One region of the Mesorhizobium sp. M0244 genome, then DNA from elsewhere that is predicted to be linked to it. Evidence: predicted binding sites of a transcription regulator. Region 1 holds the regulator's gene; the other holds the start of a gene.
What was found. Region 1 encodes PhoB, which activates phosphate uptake and scavenging genes when phosphate is short. Its sites were predicted from a motif close to TGTCATNNANCTGTCAT; they were not measured.
Positions count from the first base shown of each region.

Region 2: NKJ08_RS06120 (inorganic phosphate transporter) is a predicted target of PhoB. The motif match lies at 5,226-5,242, and genes of this name have one in related genera.

Region 1 covers NZ_JAMYSE010000002.1:128,689-136,341, reverse strand. The annotation lists gene NKJ08_RS02970 (sugar ABC transporter permease) at 1-473, opposite strand, end outside; gene xylF (D-xylose ABC transporter substrate-binding protein) at 616-1,656, opposite strand; gene NKJ08_RS02960 (ROK family protein) at 1,942-3,186, shown strand; gene phoB (phosphate regulon transcriptional regulator PhoB) at 3,196-3,885, opposite strand; gene phoU (phosphate signaling complex protein PhoU) at 3,902-4,609, opposite strand; gene pstB (phosphate ABC transporter ATP-binding protein PstB) at 4,642-5,445, opposite strand; gene pstA (phosphate ABC transporter permease PstA) at 5,442-6,293, opposite strand; gene pstC (phosphate ABC transporter permease subunit PstC) at 6,297-7,265, opposite strand; gene pstS (phosphate ABC transporter substrate-binding protein PstS) at 7,346-7,653, opposite strand, start outside.
Region 2 covers NZ_JAMYSE010000005.1:35,824-43,476, forward strand. The annotation lists gene NKJ08_RS06095 (M3 family metallopeptidase) at 1-406, opposite strand, end outside; gene NKJ08_RS06100 (hypothetical protein) at 702-1,127, shown strand; gene NKJ08_RS06105 (nuclear transport factor 2 family protein) at 1,218-1,628, opposite strand; gene NKJ08_RS06110 (carbonic anhydrase) at 1,639-2,283, opposite strand; gene NKJ08_RS06115 (transporter) at 2,456-3,481, opposite strand; gene NKJ08_RS06120 (inorganic phosphate transporter) at 3,568-5,172, opposite strand; gene NKJ08_RS06125 (TetR/AcrR family transcriptional regulator) at 5,337-5,873, opposite strand; gene NKJ08_RS06130 (efflux RND transporter periplasmic adaptor subunit) at 6,025-7,284, shown strand; partial or broken gene NKJ08_RS06135 (efflux RND transporter permease subunit) at 7,281-7,653, shown strand, end outside.

The DNA of each region.
Region 1 (7,653 bases):
GGAACCTCGAGATAGGCGATGATGAAACCCTGAAACGCTCCGATAGCCAGGCCGAGCACCAGGCCGGCGGCCAGTGCAATGACCCACAGCCAGGGGCTGCCAAGCTGAAACCCCATGACGCGGACGAGGAATTCGGCCTGCGCCACGCCCATCACCATGCCGATCACGCCTTCCACCGAACCGACGGAAAGATCGATGTTGCGCATCACGATGACCAGCACCATGCCTGTCGCCATGATCGCCACCGAGGAGGTCTGCACGGAAAGGTTCCAGAGATTGCGCGGCGTCAGGAAGAGCCCGCCTGACAATATGTGGATCCCGACCCAGATGACCAGCAGCGCGCCGACCATGCCGAGCATGCGCGTGTCGAGTTCGGTTGCCTTGAGAAATCGGGCAACGACGCCGAGCTCGGATTCACGCGCCCGGTCTGCGGTCGAGCTGTCGACCGGCGTGTTGGAAGTCGTGTCGGTCATGATGTTTCTCCCGCCGGGTTGCCGTCTGCCGCGGATGCCGGAAGCAGCCTAGAAGTTATCCGCCGGAAGCGGAAAAACAATTCTTCTTGAAAAAACGCCGCGGCGAGCAGCCGCGGCGTTCGGACTTCTCGGAAACGTCGGATCAGTTGCAGACCGGAACAGTGCCCGCCGCCACGCCGGCGCAGACTTCTTCTTTCTTGATCCAGCCGGCGTCGATGACGACGTTGAGGTTGTCCTTGGTGATGGCGACCGGGGTCAGGAACAGCGACTTGACGGTGTTGCCGCCGGGCGTGGTGAAATCCTTAACGCCCGCAACGTCGGTCATCTGCTTGCCGTCGGCCAGTTGCGAGGCGATCTCGGCGGCGTTCTTGCCGAGCTCGCGCGCGTCCTTCCACACCGACACGGTCTGTGTGCCGAGCGCGATGCGGTTCAGCGCGGCGTGGTCGCCGTCCTGGCCCGAGACCGGAACGGATCCGGCCAGCCCTTGCGCCGTCAGCGCGGCGACGACGCCGCCGGCGGTGCCGTCATTGGCGGCGACTACGGCATCGACCTTGTTGTCGTTCGCGGTCAGGAACTGTTCCATGTTCTTCTGGGCGTTGGCCGGCAGCCAGCCGTCGGTATAGGCCTCGCCGACATTCTTGATCTTGCCGCTGTCGATGGCGTCCTTCAGCACTTCCATCGAACCGGCAAACAGGAAATCGGCATTCGGATCGGCGCCCGAGCCCTTGATGAAGACGTAGTTGCCTTCCGGCTTCACCTTGAACACTTCGCGGGCCTGCATGCGGCCGACCTCCTTGTTGTCGAAGGTCAGGTAAAAGACGTCTTTGTTCTCGATCAGCCGGTCGTAGCCGACGACCGGAATACCTTCGTCCAGCGCCTTCTGCACAGCCGGCCCGATCGCCGAGGCGTCCTGCGCCAGGATGATCAGTGCGTTGGCACCCTGCGAGATCAGGCTCTCGACGTCGGTGAGCTGCTTGCCCGGGTTGGACTGTGCATCGGCGGAAATATACTTGTCGCCGGCGGCCTCGATGGCGGCCTTCATTGCGGCTTCGTCGGTCTTCCAGCGCTCCTCCTGGAAATTCGACCACGAAACGCCGATGACCTTGTCCTTAGCCTGCGCCACCGACGCGAGCGTCAGCGTCATGGCGACACCCGCCAGAATGGCGGTCGTGAATTTCTTCATCATATCCTCCCTGCGCCGCGTACGGCGTGACCAATTGGCCCAAAGACCAGCTAGAGGCGTTAATTTTTTCGAGCCTCGAAAAAATACTGACCCGATCTCCGGCTGCTGTCAACATCGATTCTGATGGATTTTGATGACTCTCCGAGTTTTTTCGAGTGTCGGAATAAACGATGACAGCGCCGCCGGCATCTGACACTATTTGCCTGTATCTGACACTATTTGTCGGACATTACCGACGGCTTCCGGTTCATGAGCGGCCGCGGCAACCGGGAGGAAAGCAAAACGATGTCGGTCGGAATCCGCCATGACGATTTGCGCCGGCGCAACCGGGCGATGGTGATCTCGGCGGTGCGCCGGGCCAGCCAGCCGTCGCGTACGGAGATCGCTGCAACCACCGGCCTCAGCCATTCGACCATATCGGCGATCTCCTCCGACCTGATACGGGAAGGCATCCTCGCCGAGAGCAAGGCAAACGAGCCCGTTTCGTTGAAACGCGGTCGTCCGCAGGTCGGCCTCGCCCTCAACCCGGAAGCGGCGGCGGTGCTGACCGTGGTGTTGTCGCTGAATTTCCTGTCGGCCGCCATCATCGACTATGCGGGACAGGTGGTCGTCGAGGAACAGCGCCGGCTGGACACGCTGACCATGCCGCGCGACGAGCTGATCCGCGAATGCATGGCCATCGTCCGGCGCCGGCTGGAAGATCCAGACCTTGACGTCCGCAGTGTCGCCCGCATCGCCCTGGCGATTCAGGGAATTACCGACTCCCCTGCACGCGCCATGCTGTGGTCGCCGATCACGCCGCAGACGGACATCGCCTTTGCCGACATGCTGGAAGACGAATTCGGCATCCCGGCCACGGTGGAGAACGATTGCAATATGATGGCGGTGGCTTTGCGCTGGCGCGATCCGGATCGCTATCGCGACGACTTCATCGCCATCCTGCTTTCGCACGGCATCGGCATGGGGCTGGTGCTGAAGGGCGAGCTGTTCACCGGCACGCATTCCTCGGGCGGCGAGTTTGGCCACATGATCCATCGTCCAGGCGGCGCGCTCTGCCGTTGCGGGCGGCGCGGCTGCATCGAGGCCTATGCAGGCAATTACGCCATCTGGCGCAACGCTACGGGGATGAGCGAAGACAGCAAACCGGTCGCCGACGTCAGCGACGCCGACATGCGCGCGTTGGCGGCCCGGGCCCGCGAGAAGGATGGGCCGGAACGCGAGGCCTACCGCAGGGCCGGCGAAGCGCTGGGTTTCGGTCTCGGCTCGTTGTTCGCGCTGATCGATCCAGCACCGGTCGCGATGGTCGGCGTCAGTGCCGCCGCCTTCGATCTGATCGAGCCGGCCTTGCGCAAGGCCATCGCCCAGACCGCCGGTGGCCAGCATTCGAGCTCGATCTCCTTCGACACCGAGCCGAACGAATTGCCGCTGATCCGCGAAGGCTGCGCGATGCGGGCGTTAAGCTTCGTCGACCAGGAGATTTTCGCGCCGGGCGCGCAAATGAGGCCCGGCATCAGAAAGAACGTAGCCTGACCAGGCAGGTCAATCTTCCCTGATCGCATAGCCGGCACCGCGGATGGTGCGGATGACATCCGGCATGCGGCCGTTATTGACGGCTTTGCGCAGCCGCCCGACATGCACGTCGACGGTGCGTTCGTCGATGTAGATCGTCTCGCCCCAGACATTATCGAGCAACTGGCTGCGCGAGAAGACGCGGCCGGGATGCCGCATCATGAATTCGAGCAGCCGGAATTCGGTCGGCCCGAGCCGGATTTCGCTCTTCTTGCGATAGACCCTGTGCGATTCGCGATCGAGCACGATGTCGCCGACCTTCAGCACGCTGGACAGCACTTCCGGCTTGGCGCGGCGCAGCAGCGCCTTGACCCTGGCCATGAATTCCGGTGTCGAAAACGGTTTGACCAGATAGTCGTCGGCGCCGGTCGAAAGACCGCGCACCCGGTCGCTCTCCTCGCCGCGCGCGGTCAGCATGATGATCGGCAGCCGCTCGGTTTCGGGGCGCACCCGCAACCGTCGGCAGAGCTCGATGCCGGAAACCGCTGGTATCATCCAGTCGAGCACCAGAAGATCGGGCACATTCTCCTGCAAACGGATCTCGGCTTCGTCGCCGCGTGTCACCACCTCGACCTGGTAGCCTTCGGATTCGAGATTGTAGCGGAGCAGCACACCCAACGGCTCCTCGTCCTCCACCACCATTATGCGTGGTGCGATCATCGGCTGGGCACCCCCATCATGTCACCGGTGCGGACATTGTCGTTTCGTCCTGCTTCGGACGATTGACAGGCAATTGCTCGCCGGTCAGCACATAATACGCATTTTCGGCGATGTTGGTGACATGGTCGCCGATCCGCTCCAGATTCTTGGCGCAGAACAGCAGATGCGTGCAAGCGGTGATGTTGCGCGGGTCTTCCATCATGTACGTCAACAGCTCGCGGAACACGGACGTGTATTTGACGTCGATGCGCTCGTCGGCGGCGCGTAGCTTGGCCAGCGCGGCCGCATCGCCGGCAGCATACTCCTCGATGACGCCCTGCACCTGGATGAGCACCAGCTGCGCCATCGCATCGATGGAATGCGATAGGTCGCGCGGCGTGACGCTGAGGCCGACCGCACTCACACGCTTGGCGATATTCTTGGCAAGGTCGCCGATGCGTTCGAGGTCGCCGGCCATGCGGATCGCCCCGACGACATGGCGCAGATCGTGGGCCATCGGCTGGCGCTTGGCGATCAGGGTGATGGCGCGGTCGTCCAGTTCGCGTTGACGCGCATCCATGATGGCGTCGTCCGAAACAACGCGCTGCGCCAGCGCATTGTCGGAATTCAACAGGGCCTTGGTCGCCCCGCCGACCATCGAACCGGCGAGATCGGCCATGTCGCGGATCAGCTTGCTGATCTGCTCGAGATCCTCGTCGAAAGACGCGACTGTATGTTCGGCCATGATATTGTCCTCGTCTGCGTGATCGGCACCGCTCAGCCGAAGCGGCCGGTGATGTAGTCCTGCGTGCGCTTCTCGCGGGGCGACGTGAAGATCTTCTCGGTCCGGTCGAACTCGACCAGCTCACCCAGATACATGAAGGCAGTCTGGCGCGACACGCGCGCCGCCTGCTGCATGTTGTGAGTGACGATGACGATCGTGTAGTCGGCTTGCAATTCGTCGATCAGTTCCTCGATCTTGGCGGTCGACAGCGGGTCGAGGGCCGAGGCCGGTTCGTCGAGCAGAATGACTTCCGGCTTCACTGCCACGGTGCGGGCAATGCAGAGCCGCTGCTGCTGGCCGCCGGAGAGGCTCAAGCCGCTGGCGTTGAGCTTGTCCCTGACCTCGCCCCAAAGCGCGGCACGCTTCAACGCCTGTTCGACGCGGCCGTCCATCTCGGACTTGCCGAGATTCTCGTAGAGCCTGACGCCGAAGGCGATGTTCTCGTAGATCGACATGGGGAACGGCGTCGGCTTCTGGAACACCATGCCGATCTTGGTCCTGAGCAGGTTGAGATCCTGCGACCGGTCGAGAATGTTCTTGCCGTCGAGCAGGACCTGGCCCTCGGCTGTCTGTTTCGGGTAGAGCTCGTAGATGCGGTTGAAGACGCGCAGCAGCGTCGACTTCCCGCAGCCCGAAGGCCCGATGAAGGCCGTGACACTGCGCTCGGGCAGCGACAGGCTGATGTCCTTCAGCGCCTTGCTCTGGCCGTAGTAGAAGTTGAGGTTCTTGACCTCGATCTTCGTCTTCTCGGCGACCGTTTCGGTCATCGTCATGTCCGGGGACAACATCTGTGTCATCTGTCCTCTCTGCGTCCGGTAAGGCTGCGGGCGAGGATGCTCAAGCCCAGAACCGTCAGGGTGATTATGAGTGCGCCGGTCCACGCCAGCTGCTGCCATTCCTCGTAAGGGCTGAGAGCGAACTGGAAGATGGTCACCGGCAGGCTGGCCATCGGCGCGTTGATATTGCTGCTCCAGAACTGGTTGTTGAGCGCGGTGAAGAGCAGCGGCGCCGTCTCGCCGGAAATGCGTGCTATCGACAGCAATATGCCGGTGACGATGCCGGACAATGCGGCGCGGTAGGCGACCGAACGGATCACCACCCAGCGCGGCGCGCCGATCGCGGCGCCGGCTTCACGCAACGCGTTCGGCACCAGGTTGAGCATGTCTTCAGTAGTGCGCACGACCACCGGAATGACCAGGATGGCAAGCGCAACGGCGCCGGCAATCGCCGAGAAATGCCCCATTGGCCGCACCATCAATTCATAGACGAACAAGCCGATGATGATCGACGGCGCCGACAACAGGATGTCGTTGATGAAGCGGACGACGGTGGTGATGCGCGAAAAGCGTCCATACTCGGCCATGTAGGTGCCGGCCAGAACGCCGATTGGCGTGCCAACGATAACGGCGATGACCGTCATGACCAGGCTGCCGGCGATGGCGTTGAGCAGGCCGCCAGCTTCGCCCGGTGGTGGCGTCATCTCGGTGAAGACCGCGAGCGAAAGCCCGGCTGTGCCCTTATAGACCAACGCGCCGAGAATGAGCGCCAGCCAGGCAAGCCCGATGCCGGCGGCGACGACGCAAAGCGTCATCATCACCGAATTCCTGGCTTTGCGGCGGCTGTGGAGCGATGAGGATGTCGACATCGGTCAGGCTCCCGTACGGGCGTCGATCCGCATCAGCATATAGCGGGCGGCGGCAAGGATCAGGAAGGTGATGACAAACAGGATCAGGCCGAGCGAAACCAGCGAAGAGGTGTAGAGGTCGCCGTCGGCCTCGGTGAATTCGTTGGCGATGGTCGCCGAGATGGTCGTGCCCGGAGCGAACAGGGAGGCGCTGATGCGGTGGGCGTTGCCGATAACGAAGGTCACCGCCATGGTTTCGCCGAGCGCGCGGCCGAGGCCAAGCATGACGCCGCCCATGATGCCGATGCGGGTATAGGGAATGACCACGCGCCGGGTCACTTCCCATGTCGTGCAGCCGATGCCATAGGCCGATTCCTTCAACACCGCCGGCACCGTATCGAAGACGTCCTTGGTGATCGAGGTGATGAAGGGCAGCACCATGATGGCAAGGATCAGCGCGGAGGTCAGAAGGCCGATGCCGTAGGGAGGGCCGGCGAAAAGGCTGGATAGTCCCGGCACACCATGGAAGAGGTTGATGACGAAGGGCTGTATCGTCGTCTGCAGGAACGGCGCGAACACGAACAGGCCCCAGATGCCATAGATGATCGAGGGAATGCCGGCCAAGAGCTCGACCGCTATGCCGATGGGGCGCCTCAGCGGACGCGGGCAGAGTTCGGTGAGAAAGACCGCAATGCCGATGCCGATCGGCACCGCGATCAGGATGGCGATGGCCGCCGTGACGATGGTGCCGTAGATCGGCGCCAGCGCGCCAAATTTTTCCGTGACCGGATTCCAGCTTTCGGTCGTCAGGAAAGAGAAGCCGAAGGCCGACAGCGCCTGCCACGAGCCGGCAAACAGCGACATCGCGACACCGCCGAGGATGACCAGCACAAGAATTGCAGAAGCGCGGGTGAGTCCGCGGAATATGGCATCTGTGAGCGCGAAGCGCCGCACCGTAGCTTCCCTGGCCCGGGCTGCTGCAGATGATGGCATGGCATCGGAAGCGATGGTCATTGGGTCCTCGCGATTGAAGGCAACAGGGAGGGCGCCGTCGACGCCCTCCCTGGAGGAGATTACATAGCCGAGTAGAGCGGCTTGCCGTCGCTGCCGACGACTTCCTTGGCCCACATGGCCTTGACGCTCTCGACCACCTTGTCAGGCATCGGAACGTAGTCCAGCTCGCCGGCCATCTCATCGCCCTTGTCATATGCCCAGGCGAAGAATTTGAGCGCTTCGCCGGTGGTCGCGGCATCGTCCGGCTTTTTGTACAGGAGGATCCACGTCGCCGCCGTCATCGGCCAGGACTCGGCGCCCGACTGGTTGGCGAGGATCACGCCATAGCCTGGCTTCGAGCTCCAGTCGGCGTTGGCTGCGGCCGCCG
Region 2 (7,653 bases), on a different contig from region 1:
CATCGAGCTTCAAAGCCTCGCGGCGCTGATAGAGACCGTCGATACGGGCAAACAGCCGCTCGTTCATCGAAATCGCCGAGAAATGCCGCGACATTTTTGGCGAGATGTCGCGCTCCAACGCCTGGATCGCCTCATTGGTGTGGGCGCCGGCGCGGCACCAGAAGATCGACGACACACGGTCAAGGGCCTCGCCGGCAAGCTCGAGCGCAGCAAGTGTATTCTCGATGGTCGGCGTCCCGGTGTTGCCGGCAATCGCCTCGATCTCGGCCTCATGCGCCTTCAGGGTCGCATCGAACACCGGAGAAAAATCACCGTCGCCGATGCGCGTGAAATCGGACAGGCCGAGCGGCCCTTGCCACGCAGTCAGCGGATGGGCGGCGAGGTCGATGGCGGACGGCATGGGCAAACTTTCGCTGAGTGGCGGGAGGAGGTGGATCGTCACCGATGTAAGGCGCCGGCCGGTTCCATGCAACAGCGCCCGGTTAGCGCTGAAAGCGTGCGCACATGGTGCCGTGAGTTATCATTCGAGCCGAATTCTATGCCCACCAAGATTATTATCTTGTAGCCTGCATTTTCCCTTGACTGAGGCTTCCACTCGTATGCGACCCTGAGGATGCCCACTCACGCGCCGTGCAGCAAAAGGTGCACTGTTCACCGGAATTCCTGGAATCCGACCTGACACCCGATCCAAGGGAACCTTAATGAGAGTAGAATTCCATGGCCTCACCTTCGACCTGCCTGCCGGATGGGTAGACATAGCCGGCGATCTTCCTGAGGGATCGCCACCTACCTTAGCCAAAGAAACGGACGGCTGCGGCGCGATTCAGTTCTCAATTGCGAAGTATCGTAGCGGGGAAAAACCAAACGCAGATGCTGATGTTCTGAGAACATTTATGATTCAGTTTTGTCATAATAATTCTATAGATGTAAGACATATCACGCAACATGAGTCTGAAGGCATAATCTCTGTTGGTGTATTGTCAGAAACCACCGACCAATTGTTATCTGCATGGTATATGTCAAACGGAATTGATTTTGTATTTATGACATATCTATGTCTTGGTGATGCATATTATCTAGAAGAATTGGACGTTGCTAGAGCAATCGTGTCGTCTATATCGTTTTAGGTAAGAATTACGGTGACAGTGCACTTTTTAGACGCGAAATAACACCGGCAATTCCAGCGCCCGTCCTCAATAACCTGGACGAAAATTTCGTCAGTAACCGTCGCAATTTTCGGCGATCGCGGCTTGCGAACTGGCGGTGATTTGGTCGTTGGCGACTGCAAAGGTCTCCTGCATCAGCATGTCGTTGCTGGGAAAATCATAGCAGGCGATCACAGTGGTGACGCCGCCCTCGGATTTCTCGATCCGGTGGCGGATTTCGGCCCCGGCGACGGCGCCTTGCCACTCGGCGATCGAGGCGATGAATTCCTGCTTGCTTTGCACGACGCCGAGGTCGTCAAGCTTGATGCGCACGTTATCGGCAAGCAGGTCCGACAATTCGGTGCGGTCGGCGACCAGCAGTGCCGAATACCAGCGGTCGATGATCGCGCTATCGTCGGCGCGGGCGACATTTGCTGAGCACAGCAGTGCCGCCGCCGCGAACGCGAACCGAGCTCGCACCATGCCTAGTCTCCTACTCCGTCTCCGGCCGCTCGAAATCGCCGGTGTCCTTGTTCATCACCCAAAGCTCGCCGGTCGAAATATCGAACCAGGCACCGTGCAGCGACAGCCGCCCCTTGCCTTCGAGGATCGAAACACAAGGGAAGGTGCGCAGATTGGCTATGGAATAGCGGATCGAGATGCGCTCCAGCGCCGTCTGGCGCTCGGTCGCGGTCATGAAGGTGCTGGACGATACGGTCTCGGCCGCCGGCGCGATCAGGCTCATCCATTTGCCGATGAAATCGCCCGGCGACAAGGGTGCCGCCGTGGTGTCGAGTGCCGCACGGATGCCGCCGCAGCGGCCGTGGCCCATCACCACGATGTTCTTGACCTTGAGGCTCTGCACGGCAAATTCGAGCGCCGCCGATGTCGAGTGGAACTGATCGTCGGGCGCATAGGGCGGCACCAGATTGCCGACATTGCGCAGCACGAACAGCTCGCCGGGCCCGGCATCGAAGATCGCTTCGGGCGCGGCCCGGGAATCGCAGCAGGCGACGATCATCGTTTCCGGTGCCTGGCCCTCCCGCGCCAGCGAGCGATAACGCCCGCTTTCGGTGAGATAGCGGCCGCTCATGAAACTGCGGTAGCCGGCGAGAAGATGGTCGGGAAGATGGGGCATGGGCGGCGTCTGGAGCCTTTCCGGATTAGAGGCGGCAGCTCGGTTCAATCTCATAGGCTCTAGCGCATCAGTCCGAAAATCGGAAACCGATTTTCGGAAAGCGCGATGCGTGGTTTCAACATGTCAGCCTGTACTTTGCATGCAATCGAACGAACGCCACTGTTAATCGGGCTCAGAACCGCAGATTGGCGCCGGCGCGCAGCAAAAGCCAGTAGAACAGGCCGGTCGCACCGACTGCGAGGAGCATCGCCAGGATGAAGCCGCTGGGAGCCTCGGAGAATGGCAGCCCACCAGTGTTCATGCCGAATATGCCGACGATCAGCGTGCCCGGCAGAAGCAGCGCACTCATCACTGCCAGCGCCTTCAAGCTGCGATTGGATTCGTCGGCGAGCTCGGCTGCAAGCTCCTCCTGCAGCAGCCTTGCCCGGTCGTTGATCATGACGACCTCGCGGTCGAGCCGCTCCAGGCGGACGGCAAGCCGGCGCAAAACGGCATGTGCGCCGGCGGAGAGGTTCCAGGCGGAGCGGTCCTCGTCCTGGAAAAGCGCTGCCAAGGCCGAGATCGGCCGATGCAGGGACACGGCAAGCCGGCGCACATCCTTTAGTTGCCGCCTTTCATCGGCAAGCCGCTCGGTCACGAGATGGTCCTCGACCGCATCGAGCCGCTTCGTCGCCGCGGCGAGCCGCAGGCTGGCGGTTTTGCAAAGGGCCATGACCAGCGTCTCGAACAGCTCGAATGCTGTGGCCGGCCGCAGCCCTGCGGCAAGCGCGGTGTGCACTTCCTCCACCGCCGCCAGCGGATGGCGCCGGCCGGTTACCAGCAGCCGCTCCGAGACCGCAAAATGCAATCTGCCGATCGTCGTCGACTGATGGGCGATCTCGCCATGCAGGTCGGCCGAAATGCCGTGGACGACGCCGTTCTCATGGGCCAGCACCAGGCTGTCCTCGTGCCCTTCGAGGATTGCATGAGCCGACGCCGGCAGCGCGCAGGCATGGCTGACCCAGGAATGGGCGCGCCGGTCGACAAGGTCGACATGCAGCCAGACCCAGCCGTCCGGTGATGCCAGTGCGGCCTCTATGTCTCTGGGCGCCAGCGGTTCGGGAGCTTTGCCGGGAGCGGCATGATAAGCCCAGACCAACCCGGGAGCATGATGCTGGTCGTCCGCGGCAAGCAATGTCAGATGCGATGCGTCATTCATGGCCGCCGCCGAAACAAAGCGCGTTCAGGTGATCCGGGAGGCGCCGGAGCCGGCGCCGCGACATTCTGGTCAAGCCCTGTCCCCGCTCAGAACACCTGGCGGAAGATGGCGAACAACACGAAGGCAAGACAGATGGAGACCGGAAGGGTCAGCATCCAGGCCATCAGCATGTTGCGCACCGTCGCCCATTGCAGGCCCGAGCCGTTCGCCGCCATGGTGCCGGCAACGCCCGAGGACAGGACATGGGTGGTCGAGACCGGCAGGCCGAGATAGTCGGCCGATGCGATCGTCGCCATGGCGACAAGCTCGGCGGACGCACCCTGACCGTAGGTCAGATGGCTTTTGCCGATCTTCTCGCCGACAGTGACGACGATGCGCTTCCAGCCGACCATCGTGCCGAGGCCGAGCGCCAGCGCGATGGCGACCTTGACCCAGAGCGGGATGAACTTCGTCGCGTTGTCGACCGCCTTGTGATAGATCGTCACCGCCTTCAGGTCGTCTGCCTCCATCGGCAACAGCTTCTTCTTGTCGATCAGCTTCAGCGCTTCACCGATAAGATAGATGTTGTTGCGGGCGTTGCTGACCAGAGTTGTCGGCAGCTTTTCCACGGACGGATAGGGCGACAACATGGCGCTGGTGTCATGGATGAAGCTCTGCAGGGCAGGCGTGGTCTCGTCCTTCCAGGTCTTGGTACGGACGGCGTCGCCGACCGCTGTGGCAGCGTCGGTCACGGCGACGCCGGGCTTGACGTATTTGCCGAGCACGGTCTCGACCTCAGTCGCCGCCGACTTATAGGCTTCGAGATAGTTGATATCGGGCGTGCGGTTCAGCGCGAAGGCGGTCGGCACTACGCCGATCAGGATGAGCATGATGAGGCCCATGCCCTTTTGCCCGTCATTGGAGCCGTGGGCAAAGCTGACGCCGGTGCAGGTGAAGATAAGCAACGCCCGGATCCACAGCGGCGGCGGGGCTCTCGACTTAGGCGCCTCGTAGAGCTCGCGGTTCCTGACCAGCAGCTTCATCACCAGAAGCAGCAGCGCAGCCAGGCCGAACCCGACCAGCGGTGAGATCAGAAGCGACAGGCCGACATTGAACGCCTGCGACCAGTCGATGCCGCTGGTGATGGAGCCGGCCGGAGCCGTGAACTGGTTGGCGAGGCCGACGCCGATGATCGAGCCGATCAGTGTGTGCGAGCTCGAGGCAGGCAGGCCGAGATACCAGGTTCCGAGATTCCAGATGATCGCGGCGACCAGCAGCGCGAAGACCATGGCCAGTCCCGAGCTCGATCCGACCTGAAGGATCAACTCGACCGGCAGCAGCGAAATGATGCCGAAGGCGACCGCCCCGCTGGCGGTGAGCACGCCGAGGAAGTTGAAGAAGCCGGACCACATCACCGCAAGCTCGGCCGGCATGGAATGCGTGTAGATCACCGTTGCCACCGCATTGGCGGTGTCGTGAAAACCGTTGACGAATTCGAAGCCGAGCGCGATCAGCAGCGCCAGGCCAAGCAGGATCCACGGCACCGCGACGGTGCTGGTCAGGTCCTGGCCGAGTGCGTAGCCGACATAGGCAAGGCCGCCCAGGACGATGACGGCAAAGGCCGGCAGAAACCATTTGCCGGTGCTGTTCGGCCGGTCGAGCGGATGCTCCGGCCTTGGAATTCCTGCTTCGCTTGAAACAATATCGACCATACCCCACTCCTCGTGCATTGCAGCAAAGAATGGGAGGACGCTATGTCCGCACAATGAAGCCTGTGTGACGGCAGGGCAGGTTGAGGTGACGCAAACGGGGCAATCGAAGCAAACTGACGTCCCGACAGTCGGAGCAACTGAACCCCGGCGAAGGCAACCCTCGCCTATCCCGCGATCTCCAGCAGGGACGATATCAGCAGCCGGCGCTCATCGGCGGAGAGAACATCCGAACCGAACAGGTTCATGCTGCGAAGCCCTTCGATGGCGAGATAGCAGACCAGCAGCGCCTTGAGGTCCGGCGTCTCGCCCTTCAGCCGCTCGAAAACCTGCCGCCTGAACGATTTTATCGGCGTCAGGAAATCAGGATCTTCGGCGATCGCCGAAAAGATCCAGGAGGCCGACGGTTTCGACTCCTCGGCACGATCGGCCGAAAGCCTGATATAGGCTGCAAGCGGGCTTTCGCCGCTGACGCCGCTCGTGCGAGCGGACTCCAGCGCCTGTTGGAACTCGCGCAGGTAGTCCTCGACCAGCGCCTGCATCAGCTTCGCCTTGGTCGGAAAATTGTAGAGGAGGCCGCCTTTCGACACGCCGGCACGGCTGGCGACCGCATCCAACGACAGGCTGCCAGGACCCGTCTCGCGCGCCACGTCGGCGGCGGCGGCGAGAATTTTCTCGCGCGAATTTGCTCTGCGGACCTTCATCAATCGTTCCCCCATTCATTAGCTTAGGCGGAATTGACAAGACCGTCCAGACGGTACAGTAAGATCGCCGTCATTTGAAATTGGGACCAGTCACAGGTATGTGTTCCGGTCATCCGACGGTTATGCTGGGCCGTGGCCGAGGGGACTGTTCGTGATCAAGCGCTTCATCATCGCCTTCATTCTGCTCGTGCTGGTGTGCGGCGGCATCGTCGGCTGGCAGCTTTTCCGTGACAAGATGGCCCAACAGTTCTTTGCCACCATGAAGCCGCCGGCCACGACAGTGTCGACGGTCGTTGTTAAACCGACGTCCTGGACGCCCGGCATCGAGGCGATCGGTACGGTCAGTGCCGTACGCGGCGTCGACCTGACGGTGGAGACCGCCGGCATCGTCAAGGACATCCTGTTTCACGCCAATCAGAAGGTCGCCGCCAACGCCGTGCTGCTGCAGCTCGACGATGCCGTCGAGCGAGCCGACCTCGTGGCGTCGAAGGCGCAAGCCACATCCGACCAGACGACGTTGACGCGCGCTCTTGAGCTGCAGAAGCGCGGCGTCGGCACCGACGCTACGCTCGACACGGCGCAGGCAGCGGCGTCGGTCTCCGCCGCGCAGGTAAACAAGCTGCAAGCGGTGCTCGACCAAAAACAGTTGACGGCCCCTTTCAAAGGCACCGTGGGTATTCCGAAAATCGACCTTGGCCAGTATCTCACACCCGGCACCGCCGTGGTGACCTTGCAGGACATGGACACGATGCGTGTCGATTTCACGGTTCCGGAGCAGCAGCTTCCGCAGCTGAAGATCGGCCAGACGGTGCGGCTGGGCATTGGCGGCGGCGACATGCCGTTCGCCGGCAGCATTCGCGGTATCGATCCGAAGATCGATCCGACGAGCCGGCTGGTGACGGTGAGGGCGGAGGTCGCCAATCCGGAAGGCAAGCTGACGCCCGGCCAGTTCGTCCAGGTGCGCGTCGAACTGCCCGAGGACAAGAACGTGCTGGCGCTGCCGCAGACCGCCCTGACCTCCAGCCTGTACGGTGACTTCGTCTTCGTGGTGCGCCCGGCCACATCCGCCGAAACCAACGGCGCGGCTCCCGAGGCAAAGCCGGAAGAAAAGCCCGCCGCGGATGCTGCCAAGCCCGCTGCCGAAGCGCCCGAGGCAAAGCCGGAAGAAAAGCCGACTGCTACCCCGGCCAAACCGACAGCGGAAGAACAGAAGCCGCAGCTCGTGCTCGCTCAGGTGTTCGTCAAACCGGGCCGCCGCAACGCCGGTCTGGTCGAGATCCTGCAAGGCATCGCGCCCGGCGACGAAGTCGTCACCGCCGGTCAGAACCGGCTCTTCAACGGCATGTCGGTCGCCGTCGACAACACGATCGACCCGACCAAGCCGGGGAACCAGCAGGCAGCCCAGCAATGAGCTTTTCCGACATCTTCATCCGCCGCCCGGTCCTTTCGACTGTGCTCGCCTTGATGATCCTGCTTCTGGGTTTCCAGGGCATCTTCAACCTTTCGATCCGGCAGTATCCGGAGGTTGAAGAAACGGCGATCACGATCACCACGGCCTATCCCGGCGCCAGCGCCGACCTGATCCAGGGGTTCATTTCCGCGCCGATCGCGCGTGCCGTCGCTTCGACCGAAAACATCGATTATGTCACGTCGGCGAGCCGGCCGTCCTCCAGCACCGTGACGGTGCAGATGAAACTCGGCTCCAACCCCGACGTCGCTCTGAACGAAGTGTTGTCGAAGGTGCAAGGCGTGCGTGGTGACTTGCCGGACGAGGCCAAGG